DNA from 2 places in the Synechococcus sp. MIT S9509 genome. Region 1 is predicted to be linked to the other one. Evidence: predicted binding sites of a transcription regulator. Region 1 holds the regulator's gene; the other holds the start of a gene.
The links. The regulator NtcA, encoded in region 1, controls nitrogen genes in cyanobacteria. The targets are predictions, from matches to a motif close to GTANCNNNNGNTAC.
Positions count from the first base shown of each region.

Region 1 (7,370 bases):
CACCATCCAGCATCTGGGCACTCAGGATTTCGCCCGACTTCGAATTGGCATTGGTGCGCCAGGTCGCAATCCTGAGGAACGCCGTGCCCGTACGGTGTCTCATGTGCTTGGACAGTTCAACCGTTCTGAGGAACCTCTGCTTCAGAACGTGCTGCGCGAAGTGTTGTCGGGTCTCGATCACATTCAGCGACAAGGACTGGATCGGGCTGGAAATGCCATCAATGCGGTGAATCTGTCTCCTGCTGTTGATGGCGAACAGGCCTGATGGCACCTCTGCCTGTCACCACGGCGCATCTGCGGGTGCATCATCACAGTTTCCGAGACAAGTGTCTTCAGGGAGAGGTGCAGGCTGGCGGATTCATCTGGACATTTCACTGGTTGTTTGAACGGGGTGAGCTGAGCGTTGAGCCCTCTCTGGGCAGAGCATTGATTCAGGACGCACTGCTTCGCTTCCTTGTGAAATCCGATTACAGGCTGGAGGCCGGCGGCGACTACAGCTTCACTGTTCGTGCCCGTTTCTGAACGGGGCTGGTCCAGGCCAATCGATGATCCGGCCGAGATCGGATTCAAGAATCACCAGGGCCGCAACGGCATCCAGTTGGACGGGCGGTAACAGCAACCCTCTCGGTAACAATCGTCGCCATCCCTTCGGAGGCCAAAGTTGCCAGTAGCGCTTGCGTGCTTGAAGTGTGGTGCCACGCTCATCCACCAGCTTGATGGCTAGATCTGCAGGAAGCTGGTTCCTGAGGCTTTCGCTGGCAGTGCCGTTCCCCAGCACCAGGAGTTCTATGGGTGCCAGCTTGCTCCAGATCTCAAGGATGTCGTGTACTCCCTCAGTGGCAACAACTTTCCCCTCGATCACGCAGTTGCTGTCACTGTCGACCAGGACCAGGCCACATTTGCTGCGCCCGGGGTCAACCGACACGATCCTGCTCACTGGATGTCGTCCTGGAACGTTGATGCCGGGCGCAGCGGTTTGCTCGGACGCAGCTCGATGGCGATGGGATCGGCTGTTTCACTGCGACGCAAGGCCACAGCCTCGAGTTCAATACGGCCTCCGCGCCGCTCGGTCAGCTGCTGAGCAAGTCTGTTGACGGCGTTGGCGTCAAACTGAAGCCCCTGGCTGAGAGATCCCCGTCGGCGTACTTCCGCCAGCGTGGAAGCCAGCAGCAGGTTGACCCGGTTTCGCACCTCTTCCGGTTTGGTCTCCTGGCTGGCAAGAGCTGTCTTGGCAAGGGTTTCCCCCGCGACGGTGATGGCCACATTGGGCCGCACATCCGGAAAGGCGTAAACCACGCTCTCTCCTCGCAGCACATTCGCCGCTGAGCGCAGCAGCACCACCCAGGTGCCAGGTTTGCGGATGGCTTTTTCCAACCGTTCAATGTCCTGGCGCGGCACGAGGATGATCTGGCGATCCGGCGATTGTCCAGGCAGAACCTTCTGAAAGGCCTGAAGATTGGCTTCCCTCAGCACCTGGTCAATCACCTGCCGGGCTTGATCTGGACGATCCAGCTTGAGTGTGACAGTGGCAAGTGGCTGACCACTGCTGATGGCCACATCTCCCCGACGCAGCGCCAGCAGGTTCTCCTCAAGCAACTGAAGCTCCGCTTCACCGGAGCTGATCCGTTCGCGTACCGCGTTCAGTTCATCATCGGTTCGCTGGATTTCCGCATCGCGGTTGCGGACGTCCTGGCTGAGTCTCCGCCGTTCCGCCTCCAGTCGCCGAGTCTGTTCCTGCAGGGGTTGAAGTGTGCTGCGCAGCTTGCTGGCCCGTGCCTGGGCATCAGCCAGAATTTTTCTGGCTTTGATTTCATCGGCACGAGCTTCTTCGAGTTGCTCACGGGCCTTTCGCTGAGCTTTGCGGCTTCCCTTCAGATCAGAGCGGCTGCTGCGCAGACGAGCTTCGAGATCATTGAGTTCAAACAGACCAACGCGCAGCTGGCGGCTCACCAGAAGCATCAGCCCGAGCGAAAGGGCACTGATCAGGCTCCCCGTGAGCACAGTGATCACCACAGCGGTTTGACGTGGGCGAAGACCGAACAGGCTCAGCCGCGCTTTGCCGACCCTTGAGCCGAGTCGATCGCCAAGGGTGGAGAGCACCCCGCCGAGGATCAGCAGGGACAGCAGCAGAAGCCAGCCGGTCACGGTCGGTCAAACATGCGGCGGGCCGCCGGAATGCTGCCCATTTTCACCTGTCGAGGGGTTAACTGAAACGCTTGGCCAGTGCAATCGGATCAAGAACGGTGATCTTCTTGCGGTCAATTTCGACTAGGCCTGAATTGCGTAGATCCCCGAGCAGGCGTGTGATGGTCACGCGTGTGGATCCGATCGCTTCAGCGATGGCCTGATGAGACAGGCGCAGGTCAATGGTGATGCCCTGGGATCCAGGCATGCCGAAGTCCCTGCAGAGAACAAGCAGAAAACTCACCAGACGGGAGGACATGTCCCGGTGTGTGAGGGTCTCAATCATGGTTTCTGTCTGAAGAATTCTGCTGGAGAGACCCTGGAGCAATAGCAATCCCACGCTGGTGTCCGCTTCGATCGCTTGGCGCACGGAGCTGGCTGGTGCCGTCACCATTTCCACCCTGGTGAAGGCCACGGAGTGATAAAAGCGATCGGATCGATGTCCGGTGAGCAGTGAGAGAACACCGAACAGGCTGTTTTCTCTCAACAGGGCAACGGTGATCTCCTCACCCGACTCGTACACCCTCGATAGACGCACAGCGCCTCGTCGGATCAGATACACGCGCTCGGCAGGGTCACCGGGGAAAAAGATCGTTTTGTTCCGTTCCACCATTTCGGTGCTGGCACCCTCCAGATCACGGATCACTTCCAGCAGGGTGCGGCTGGCGGGGTTGGGGGCATTGATCAGGCTTGTCTCTGCGGATCGCCCAGGCTGGGGAGCGGTCCGACTGAAGCCGCGCATCACTTCGGCCATGACCAACGCATCAATGCGGGGAAGTTAAGGAGCGATGCGCGGTCACCCTGTAGCAACGAACACGGTTCTCCCGGCTCAGTCGCCATGCAGTGCATTCAGTTGTGCAGCCATGAGTTGCTGGAGCCCTGGTTCGGCTAGGTCCAGCAGGCTGTTGAGCTGCCTGCGACTGAATGGTGCGCCCTCGGCAGTCCCCTGCAGCTCCAGCAGATCACCGGCGTTGTTCATCACCACATTGAGATCCACATCGGCCCGACTGTCTTCGCTGTAGTCCAGATCAAGCAAAGGATTCCCCTCGACCAGGCCTACAGAGACTGCCGCCACCTGGTTGACGACCGGATTGGTGCTGATGTGGCCCTGCGCCAGCAGCCTTTCACAGGCCTTCTTCAGGGCGAGCCATGCACCGGTGATGGCCGCTGTTCTGGTCCCTGCATCTGCCTGAATCACATCGCAGTCGATCAGCAGAGTGTTCTCTCCCAATGCCTTCATGTCGATCGCGGCGCGAAGACTGCGACCGATCAGACGCTGGATCTCCTGGGTGCGTCCTGACAGTTTCATCAGTTCTCTGCGTTGACGATCTGGGGTGGATCCGGGCAGCAGGCGATATTCGGCGCTCAGCCACCCCAGTCCCTGATCCCTTCTCCAGCGTGGGACGCCGACTTCCTGGCAGACGCTGCAGAGCACGGTGGTGCGTCCAGTGCGCACGATCACTGAGCTCAGAGCGAAACCCATGGGATCCCAGTCAATCGAGAAAGCTCTGAGATCGGATGGCTGGCGACCATCGTTGCGCTGGGTGTCGCTCATGGGGAGACGGCTCGGAATCCTGAGCCTGCCAGTTGGAGTGGAGACACCATGGATGGTGTCAAAGGGATTGTGATTTGCGCTTTCGCCGCTAGATTCAAGTTCCGCTGGGTTGTTTTGATTCCAGCCACGACGGAAGCGACCCAGATGACCGCAAGCCTGAGCCCCAGCCATCGATCCCGTGGGCAGAGCGGTGCTGATCATCGGGATCTGAATCGTGCCGGCCTGCACCCACTGCCCTCACTCCAGCCTCAGCATCCGCTGCATCTGGTGGCCCCGGAAGGGCAGTTGCAGGTTCACACCGCCCCCTATCGAGGCAGTTTCGGCACAGTGCTCAGTCAGGCCATGCGTTCCGCAGGGCTTGGCAGTCGTGTCGCTGTGATGCAGTTCCTGAAAGGCGGCGTCGCCCAGGGCCCTGATGCCGCGATCACGCTCTGTGATCGCATGGTGTGGACAAGACCCGCCGTGATGGGATGTCTGTCGGATCCAGTCGGCTCATCTGACGCTGCGGCAGTGGATGCCGTTCAGGCGATCTGGCGGCTCTGCAGCCGCCACCTGGCCTGCGGAGATCTCGATCAGTTGGTGCTCGATGAACTCGGATTGGCCATTGCGCTCGGTTATCTCGTTGAGAAAGAGGTGCGCGACAGCCTGGAAGCACGCCCTGGTTCCATGGATGTGATCATCACAGGACCGTCAATCCCTGAATCTCTCATGGGTCTTGCGGATCAAGTGACCGAACTGCGAAGGGGGTTCTGATGCTCAAGAACGACCGATGGATCACTGAACAGGCTGCCTCGGGCATGCTCGAACCCTTTCAGAAAGGCTTGATCCGACATCTGGATTCTGAGCAGAAACTTTCACCTGTTCTCAGCTTCGGCTGCTCCTCGTACGGGTACGACCTGCGTTTGTCAGCTAAGGAATTCCTGATTTTCAAGCATGTTCCTGGAACAGTGATGAATCCCAAGCGGTTCAATCCTGCCAACCTTGAGCCCACTGAGCTTCACCATGACGAAGATGGTGACTATTTCATCCTTCCCGCCCATTCCTATGGCCTCGGTGTGGCTCTGGAAAAGATGAAGGTTCCGCCGAATATCACCGTGATCTGTCTCGGCAAGAGCACCTATGCACGGCTGGGAATCATTGTGAACACCACTCCAGCTGAAGCCAGCTGGGAAGGGCATCTCACACTCGAATTCAGCAACAGTTCAGGAGCTGACTGCCGCATTTATGCCAATGAAGGGATCTGTCAGCTGCTGTTTTTTGAGGGTGATCCGTGTGACACCACCTACAGCGATCGGCAGGGCAAATATCAACATCAACCTGAGAAAGTGACGCTCGCCAAGATTTGAATCGCCAGGAATGGTCAGTTCCGCCCCGATCAGGGCGCCAGACGAGCCTTGTGCAGTCTGTTTTTTTCGTACCAGTCAGCGAACTCAGGCGCCCAGCTCTGCAGATGGGGCCACATCAGATCACAGAGCTCTCTGATTTCCTGTTGTGCATCGAGTTTGGAGCGCAGGTCAAGGAAGTGAAGGAAAGCGCGCAGACTGAAACTGACAACAAAATGCTGTCGGTAGTCAAAGGGCAGAATTCCTCTGGCATGTTCTTCTGAGAAGCCTTCCCTTAACAGATCGCGGTAGCGTTCCGCCGCCTGTTGGCAGAGTTTCAGATCGATGCATCGTTGTTCATCGGCGTAGGTGTATTTCTTGCCCAGTCGGTCTCGGTACTCCCCCACCGGACGCAGATAGAACACTTCCTCGAGATCCAGTTCTCCGTCCGCAGCCCGGCAGATGCGTTCACCGGTGTAGCGCATCGATTGAACATCAAAACTCACCCCGACCCTGTGCGTCCGAGCCTGCTGCATCACCGAATGAGGGAACCAGCCCACGTTCAGCACGATCTGGGCATGTTCCAGCGGGCCGTAATGGCCTTTCATTCCACCAAGCAACCGCTTGATGCAAATCTCCCCGGCCCTTGTTTCGTTCGGCCACTGGTCGCGTTCCATCACCACGAAACCTTCGCTGTAGTCCTGGTGCATGCCGGCGTACACGCTCTGCTGAGGATTGGGTGTAGCGGCGATCAGTTCGACCCGGAAGCGGGAATCCATGAGGTTTTGAGGTTTCGGGTACGGGATATCGGTTGATCATCGCCTTTTCGGTCGGCCATGACTGGAATTACGCGTGACTTCGTGGGCCGGTGGAATCTTTCGTGGCCGTCTCAGGGAGAGGACTGGTACTGCCAAAGCCAGCCAGAGCTGGAAGTGGGCTGCCGTCCATCAAGGCAGTTGCAATGGAATTCAGCTCGGTTTCACTGCGGCCGCCGAGTGATCGACCACGCATGGTGCCGTCCGCAGAGAAAAGGTTCAGCTGAGGAATGCCTGTCACGTCGTAACGATCAGTCAGGTCCAGCCAGCGCGGGTTGTCGATGTTGACCAGAACCACATCCAGATCGGCACTGTGGCGTTGTTCAACCTCAAGCATCGCTGGAGCCATTTCGCGGCAGACCTCACACCAGTCGGCATAGAACTCGAGAATCGTGGGTCGACCATTGCTGAGAGCCACTTCCGGCGGCAGGGAACGCCTGGCGAGCTGATCGAGCGGCGATTCGATTGAACCACCGTTGCGGACCAGAAAAAGGCCCACGGCCAGGACCAGGGCTGCAGCTAGCAGCATGCTTTTCTGCCATGTGGTGAGGCCGGAGTTTGAAGCGCTGTCGGTCATCGCGGACTGACATCAGTGACACCACTCTGACAGGACAAACCGCTTGCTGTTGCTAGCGTCTGACCGCAGAACCTCGCGTCGTTGATCGACGTTTGTCCGCCGCGAATCTGCTTTCAAGCTGATGCCCGTTTTGCGTTTTCTCCTGCTGCCGCTTCGGGCTCCGCTGCTGATTCTGCTGTTTGTGGTGTCGCTGTTCCTCGGCCATCACTGGGCCATCCAGGAGGCCTGGCTGGCTGAGGCCCATTCGATTTCGGTGAGCACCTTCTGGGCACTCGAGATCATCCAGGCCGTGGTGGTGGTTGTGATCTGCACGATGCCGGACCTGCTGCTTCGTCAGCTTTCAATGCTGATGGCATCCAGTCGAGTTCTCAGTCTGGTGGTCACGCTCACGTTGCTCATCACCGTGGGTCTCTACGTCCTCAGCCTCAGCCTGCTGTCGGATGTGCTGATCCTGGGGTCCGCCACACTGCTGGCACGCCTCGATCTGAGTCGTATCAAGGTGGTTCCCCCTCCGCAGCTGATGGCCTTCTGGCTGGCTGTGATTGTGATCGCCGGGATCTGGATCGGGCAGGATCTGCCCAATCCCCCCAGTTCACTCGGTGCAGCGATCGGTGCCTGAGCTGTTGTTCAGGTAGGCCCAGACATTGCCGAGAACTTTCTTGGTGTAGATGCGGGTTTCCGGGTACGGAATGCGCTCGACCCACAGTTCAGGATCGTCGTTCAGTTCAGCACTCAGCCACGATCCCGCCGCCCCCGGCCCGGCGTTGTAGCTGGCCACTGTCAGCCAGGGGTTGCCCTGCCAACGCTCCAGAAGACCGGTCAGATAGCGCGCACCCAAAACGGCGTTGCGTCCTGGATCTTTCAGGTCATCGGTACTGAGTTCTTCTCCTGCCACTTCTGCGGCCGTGGTCGGCATC
Region 1 is NZ_CP138940.1:2,593,402-2,600,771, forward strand. It holds gene pth (aminoacyl-tRNA hydrolase) at 1-265, shown strand, start outside; gene SIB73_RS14390 (DUF3146 family protein) at 265-522, shown strand; gene SIB73_RS14395 (resolvase) at 500-937, opposite strand; gene SIB73_RS14400 (DUF3084 domain-containing protein) at 934-2,145, opposite strand; gene ntcA (global nitrogen regulator NtcA) at 2,204-2,938, opposite strand; gene rph (ribonuclease PH) at 3,014-3,739, opposite strand; gene SIB73_RS14415 (cob(I)yrinic acid a,c-diamide adenosyltransferase) at 3,884-4,492, shown strand; gene dcd (dCTP deaminase) at 4,492-5,085, shown strand; gene thyX (FAD-dependent thymidylate synthase) at 5,115-5,840, opposite strand; gene SIB73_RS14430 (thioredoxin domain-containing protein) at 5,908-6,453, opposite strand; gene SIB73_RS14435 (hypothetical protein) at 6,575-7,072, shown strand; gene SIB73_RS14440 (transglycosylase SLT domain-containing protein) at 7,046-7,370, opposite strand, start outside.

Region 2 (7,370 bases), 1.1 Mb from region 1:
CTGGGCAAGCTTCCCCAGTCAGCCATCCGCACTCACTACATCCAGCAGGTGGCCGAGCGCCTCAGCGGTGGGCAGGGACGCCTGGCTCTGCAGCTGGAAGAGGATCTCAGGCAGCAGGTTCAGGGTCAGCGTTGGCACGGACGATCAACGCGACTCGAGAAGGCCGGCGATGCTTCCCAGCGTGAACGTTCCGAAGCAGAGATCCTGCTGCTTTACCTGCATTGCCCGTCCCATCGGGCCGGCATCCGCCAGGAACTGAGGAGCAGGGAGCTCGAGGATTTCGCGATTCAGCATCACCGTCTGCTCTGGGCAGGCATCACGGATCTGGAGGAAGGCAATCTCGGCAGTGTGCGTCTGGAAGCGATCAGTCGCGGGGATGATCGCGGCGATGAACTGGCAGACCTCGATTTGCCCCGACTGCTCACGGATCAGCTCCTGCTCGACAACAGTGATCTGGTGAAGCGGTTGACGCCACTGCTCGAACCGGGTGAGCTGCAGCGTGTGGCATTGGCTCGACCGATGGATCAGCTGCGTGGAACAGCAGCGATGCTCGAGCGTCAGAAGAGCCATAAACGCTGCCGGCATCTGCTGGAAGCCTGGACGGGTCAACGTCTGCAGACCCTGGAGCGTTGCATTGCCGTTTTGATTGAACAGGAGAAGGATGAGCAGTCATCTCCTGCTGTTGAGATGGAAGTTGACATGGAGCAGCGCATCCACGCCATGTTTGAAGATCTCAATGCTGAAGCTCTGCGTTTTCAGGAGCTGTACTACACCGAACGTCGACACATCCAACATCTCGATCAACAGCGTTGTGCCGGGTATGCCTCGGACACCACTTCTGAGCCGGCAGCCTCTGTCAACGGTTGAGTTAGCGGCCCATCCAGCCTCCGTCCACAACCAGGGTCTCGCCATGCACATAGCGCGAGGCATCACTGGCGAGGAACACCACCGGACCGCGCAGGTCGTCAGGTGATCCATAGCGACCGGCGGGGATGCGCTCAAGAATCTGCCTTGATCTCACCGGATCCGACTGCAGCACCGCAGTCATCTCTGTCTTCACGTACCCGGGTGCAATGGCATTGACTCTCACGCCGCGACCAGCCCATTCATTGGCCAGTGAGCGAGTGAGGTTGGCCAAGCCGGCTTTGCTGGCCGCATAGCTGGCCACATTCAATCCACCCTGATCACTGAGCACAGAGGCTGTTGAAATGATGCTTCCCTGTCCCCGCGCCAGCATCACTGCTCCGATCCTGCGACTCACTCTGAACGCTGCGCTGAGGTTGACCTCCAGCACACTGTCCCAGAGCTCATCGCTGTGTTCCTCCGCTGGAGACCGGCGAACGATGCCGGCGTTGTTCACCAGCACGTCGATCACCGGATGCCTGCTGAGGATTGTGTCCAATACGAGGTCGACGGCATGGCGGTCGCTGAGGTCGCAGCCAAAACCGGAAAATTGACGGCCACGCCGGCGAATCGCCTCCCCCACCTCACTGCTGTCGGGGTTGAGTGAGGCGCTGATACCAACAACGTCGGCTCCTGCTGCGGCCAGTGCATCCGCCATGGCCTGACCAATGCCACGCCGGCATCCCGTGACCAGTGCCACCTGACCATCAAGCCTGAACAGCGAATCCTGCATCGTTCTGCGTGTCCCTCAGATCCCATTTTCGAGTGTCCAGTCACTGGGCAGTGGTTCAGTTCGGAGTCATGATCAACACGGTCGTTCCCCGTGTCCGATGTCTGAATTCTTCGAAGCGTTCTGGCATGGGGAGGGCATCGGCGATGGCGGTGACCTGGAGGAGGCTTTGCAGGCTTATGTGACCGTCAAGCCTGACGACAACGACTGGATTGCGGCCTGTGCAGTGAAGGAGGCGGCTCCCCGGATCGAGCGTTTTCCGTCATTCGATGCCTATCTCGACAACCAGGACCCCCTGGAGGTGATTGAGGTTTCACCACAGATGATTGTGGTGGCGATCGAACAGCTGCCTGTCTGATGTCTTTCCCGTCCGTTGATTTCGAGGCCAGCGCACCGGTGAATGACCTCTGGCCTGCTCTTGTTGAGCGGCTCGGTCTTGAACGGTCGCAGCGTGCGGTCCGACAGGCACTGGACCTTCAGGCCATGCAGGGCAGTGCCGCAACTGTTCCGGTGTTGTTCTGTGAAACCTGTGGCCTGGCTCTCGCCAGCACTGATCTGCTGCGCGAGCAGACCGGGCTTAACGGCCACGGTGATGACTTCGTGCTCTTGTTCTCACCCAGATCCAACGCAGTGCAGTTGGTTTGCCCTGTCTGAGCTGAGAAGGCTGTTTGTCCAGAGAAATTTGTCTGTCAAGAGAGGGGGTCTGGTCAAGTTTCGGCAACCTGCGGTTGCCTAGATTGCAGTCGTTTTTGGTTAGGGCTCACAAATATCAGTGGCCACAGGCAGGGTGATTAAGCCATCAAGAAGTTGCCCTTTCCGTTGTTTGATGGCACGAAAAATTCAGCTTCCACTGTCGAAAAGCTCCAGTTCCAGCACCGCAGCTTGGGCTGCCATGACCTTTGCCTGCATTACAGCCCTTGCCGTCTGGGGCTTGGCGAACGCCTACCCCCACATCTGATGGTCATGGCCGAACAACCTGTTCAGTTCTGAACAATGCTGTTTTTGTATCCAGATGAACGACCAATCCCGGTATGACTGTCTTATAAGAAGTCTGTAGCGGCAGCTACCAACAACGTTCACCTCTTTTCAAAAGAGGCGCAGTTCGATTCAGGCCAAGGAACGGGGACCTGAACTTGCTTCGAGGAACCATCGATGACAGCTCTCATCTACCGAGGCCATTCCTACATCCCTCATCACACTGCTGTTCAAAAACAGAGTGTCGAACTCACCTACCGACGCGAGCATTACAACGCTCGTCGCCAGCAGGCAGCGAGAGATCTGCACCCGCAACTCGCTTATCGCGGAGTGTCCTACGCCAGGTGATTCAGCCGGCAAGGTTGCAGGCCTCGTTTCGACGAGGCTTTTTTGTTGGCTTGTCATCAAACATCCCCAAGCCATGGATCATCATCAGGAAGGCCGCCCTTCCAGATGGAAAGACGGCCTAGATCGCTCGTTTGTGCATTTTCAACCATCACTTGTAGGGAAAGAAAGGGGTCGAAGCTTCTGGCTGGAGGCGCCCTGGGGCCATTGGCTCTAGGTGTCGGGTTGTTGTCTCCTGGGGCACCTAGGGCGGTGCAAACGGAGCGGCGATTGGCGTGGCGTACAAGGTCTGCCTACCAAAGGACCAACCCAGGTCATTGTTGAGACTGTTGGAGCAGGGGCCAGAAGTCAGTCTGCTTCTGTGATCTGCTGGGGTGGAGTATCGGCCGTCATGGGCTCCTCCGATTGCGTGCTCTTACGTTCCACCTGTCGTGAGGTCTTGGCATCGGTCGAATCGCTCATTGCTCTTGCAGGCAAAAAATCCAATAGTGGAACCCCTGTGCCAAGCGCAGACAAGGGGCAGAAGAGATGAAACTTCGCCCCGCTGCGATCGGCTCAGCTGCCCTGCTGTTGGTGCTTGGCAGTCCTGCTGCTGCCCTGGAGACCATCACCATCCGCAGCTGCTACGACGGCGACACCTGCCGAACCACAACCGGTGAAAAGATCCGGCTGGCCTGCATCGACACCCCAGAAATGAGAGGGAATCGGGCTCAGCCGCAACGGGCCAGGGCTGCCCGCGATCACCTTCAAGCCATGGTGGTCGGCAAGCCTGTCAGCCTTCGCCGAATCACCAGCGACCGTTATGGCCGAACCGTCGGAGAGCTGTTCGTGGGCGGAATGAATGTTCAGCAGGCGATGGTCGCCAGCCGCCATGCGCAGATCTTTTGGAAGTACGCCAGCCAGTGCCCTTGGACGCGCTGAACACCTCAACGGGGGATCCCCCGACAAAAAGAGTTCACTCTTCTGGGTGAGGTGGAAGTAAGTCAGTTCAGCGATGGTGGCTATATAGGAGGGATGACCCCACTACCTAAATCAATCAAATGAAACTCTTGTCTTCCATCGCTGCCGCTTCTGTTATCGGCGCTGCAATGTTTATTGCTCCAACGGCTGCTGACGCAAAGGAGCATCACCACCACCATCATCATCATAGAAATCACGAACTAAGAAGAATTCATCGTGAATTCCGCCATGATGTTCGCGAATTTAATCATTACCAGAGAGCATATAATCGTGATTGGCGGCATGCCCGCAGGGTTTACAACCGCGAGATGTACGGCTACCCGAGAGTGATTCCTGCCTACGGATATAACCATCGCCATCCTGGGTTCGGAATCCAAATCAGCTTTTAATTTGAAATTTCCGTCGGAAAGCCTGAAGCCATGAAAGCGAGGCTGAGAGGTATACAAAACCCCAAAGGGAAAACAGGGGGCGTTTAGGAGTCGCTATCGATCTCCTGACTCAACAACTCACACCAATCACTCCCCGCCAAGTGCGGGGTTTTTGCCATTCACCGGAGGCTCACCGGAACTTCGTGGGTTCTGCATCGGAGTTGTGTAGTTGGTTTCACCAGAAGGGCTGTCCTGAAGGAGTCGGAGGGGGCAGCAACCCCAAAAAAAACAACTTCACTCCTTAAGGCCATGACGACGTTCAACAGGGTCAACACAGTGACTCAAAAAGTCAGCACAGCAGTGCTTTGCGCTGGATTGATCGGAGCCACAACATGCGCAATGGCTCCTGCCGCTGAAGCGCGGAATTACGAGCAGCAAAGGCGGCATGAGCTGAGGCAGCTGCGCCGTGAGATTCGCCGCGACACGCGTGACTACCGGCGTGCCCGACGTGCGTATCACCGAGAGATCAATCGCTATCCACGCGTGATTCCTGCCTATGGACTGAGGTATGGGAACGTCTATGGAGCGCCTGCAGGATTTGGAGTGCAGCTGCGCTTCTGAGGGGTGATCAACAATCAAGCAAAGCCCCGTTTCATCAGGAGTCCGGCTGGTGATGTGCTCAGTTCTTTTCCTGGCACCAGGCCCATACCTCCGCGTTCTCGTGACCCTCATACAACAGGTCAAGCGGAAAATTGTTCAACCACGCTACGAATTCTTTTGAAAAACACTTGCCGTGAGGCGTTTGAGTGGTTGCCCTGCTTCCCTTGGATTGTGAATAGCCGTAAGAATGGTTTAGTTGAATGATATGACTGAACCTTGCTATATATTCGTGTTTGAAGTCAACTTCAAAAATGTTTTTGTCAAAAAAGTCTCCAATAAACTTTGCTGAAAGGTTGTACTTGTGGACCATTTTCTGGGAGACAACGATTCTTCCAATGCGTCTCTTGTCTAACCAGTAATAGCCGCTTTTGTATCGTTTGAAGTGGTTTCCGTGCTCAAGCTCCTCGTCCATTTATCAGTGCCCTGCACAAGGTCAATGTTTGATTTTTACTTTCTAGCTATTTGAAAAGTGCATGTCATCTGGCCTGGCTCACCGATCACTTCTTTTTGCATCGTTTTTACCGGTTCAAAGCAACCGAATCGTTGCTCCCACTCCTTCGGAGCAATTCCACAGATCCTGAGCCGGCGCTTCATTGGCTTGCGGGACTCCGCTTAAGTAAAAACCCGCTCAATGCAGGTCCGTTGGATTCGGTTGTTTGCTGCGATCCTGAAGCTGCCGGGCAGATAGGCGGCCTCGGTTTTTTCCCTTTGCCTGGCTGCTGAATTGTTCCTTGATCTCCCGTCTGAGTGGGTCCTCTTTGAAGGATGTTCAGATAGTCCTTTTCAGCATCGCGATGACCCTCAGGAGTTTTGTGTTTCCTGTTGTTTTGGTTCAGCAGTAACGTCGATCAATCCTGCAGAGTTTTTGATTGGCTTGCCAGGCGGGCCAGGTTTCATCAGGTTTTGGACGCTTGTAGATCAACTTCAGCGGCCATAACGCCAACGTCAACAGAATATGCATGCAGAACATCTCAAGCCATTCGAGAAGATGAAACTTGAATCCAGAATGACGCCCTTCAGATGATTCTTTGAAGAGTCTTGTCATAGTCAATGTGCTGACCTCTCAGTCGTAGCTCATCAATGGTTCAAGAGCATCGGAGATTCAACCCATTCTGATCAGCTAAACAGGCCAAACACCTGGTCGAGGATTCCTTTGCCTGTGATTGCTTCCACAGTGATTCCGATCGCCAGCCCCAGCATGGCCATGCGTCCATTCAGACGTTCGGTGTAGAGATTGATCGGGTCAGCTGTGGTCTTCCTGGGCCCAAGTGGCGAATTCGGTGTCAGCACAAGAAATGGCTGGTCAAATATTGAGCAAACATTAAGGATGTGGATCCGTCCCCTGCTGTGCCAAAAGTGCCTGTCGTGTCATTTGATCTGTTCCTGAACAACTGCGCTTCAGGACCTGTTTTGATTTTTATGAGCAGTTTCGTGTTCAATCATGGATCTTTTTTTTAACCAGTTGATCGAGCTAGTTTTTTGTACTGAATCAACCCACCCATCGCTCTGGATCAATGGATTGATCAAAGCCTGATCCTGTCTGCCTGCTGACTTCGGTTGATCTTGCAGAGCGTTGAAAGGCAAGCACCAGCTGGGTGTCTGTTCACCTCGCCGCGGTTTCGAGTCCAGAAGGGACCTGCTTGCATCCGGAGGACTGTCGTCTTCAGCCCTCTGGATGCAAGCGATTTGTAATCCTGAGTCTGTGCTTCAGGTGTTGGTGTGGGGTGTTCCGCGTGTTCCTGGGTAAACAGGTCGTGCCAGCAGGGTCTGCGGTTTTGAATCCTCGGACTTCTTCTGTTGCGTGGCGTTCTTGTCGATGGACGTCATGGCATCCAAAGCGGCTTTTTCAGGTTTAACCCAGGTTGACCCTTTCGTGCACTTCAACGGAGCATGAGTTTCAAGGCCGTGTTCAAGACTGTTCCGCGGAAGATCAGGCCAATCCCTGCCTGGAGAATTGATGCTGTCGTTTGGATCCATATGGTTTGCATCAACGGATCTTTTCCAGGCGATCATCGCGCCACTCTTGTGCGGGACTTCGTGTTGTTTCGATCAACATAAAAAAGAGAGTCTCATCAACAGAGACTCCCCAGCGATTGTCCAATACTTGAATGATTCAGGCCACTGAAATGCTGTAGGGAGCTGCTGGATAGCTCGTAGGCATTGGATCAATGTTTCCGTTGGCCATGGCCTTTGCGCGTCGGTACATCTGGCTGTCTGTGGCACCTTGCTTTTCCATGGCGGCAGCGATCGTGGCCCAGTTGCGAATTTCGTAAGTCATCAGAACAAGTTGATCAGAGCTTCACAACAATCGCGAAACCAGGTCTCTCTCTGTGATGGAGGTATCCGCACAGCCCCTCGCTCGCGAATTGGTCGGCAATGGCCTATGCGCTTCTTGAAGCGTGGATACTGTCGCCGCCGCTACGTCAAGG
Region 2 is NZ_CP138940.1:935,736-943,105, reverse strand. It holds gene dnaG (DNA primase) at 1-867, shown strand, start outside; gene SIB73_RS05315 (SDR family oxidoreductase) at 869-1,636, opposite strand; gene SIB73_RS05310 (hypothetical protein) at 1,734-1,991, shown strand; gene SIB73_RS05305 (hypothetical protein) at 1,991-2,287, shown strand; gene SIB73_RS05300 (hypothetical protein) at 2,460-2,591, shown strand; gene SIB73_RS05295 (DUF4278 domain-containing protein) at 2,786-2,956, shown strand; gene SIB73_RS05290 (thermonuclease family protein) at 3,482-3,874, shown strand; gene SIB73_RS05285 (hypothetical protein) at 3,994-4,302, shown strand; gene SIB73_RS05280 (hypothetical protein) at 4,681-4,902, shown strand; gene SIB73_RS05275 (hypothetical protein) at 4,961-5,353, opposite strand; gene SIB73_RS05270 (hypothetical protein) at 6,058-6,231, opposite strand; gene SIB73_RS05265 (hypothetical protein) at 7,055-7,219, opposite strand.
Region 2: the regulator NtcA is predicted to act here: its motif matches at 2,687-2,700, upstream of SIB73_RS05295 (DUF4278 domain-containing protein).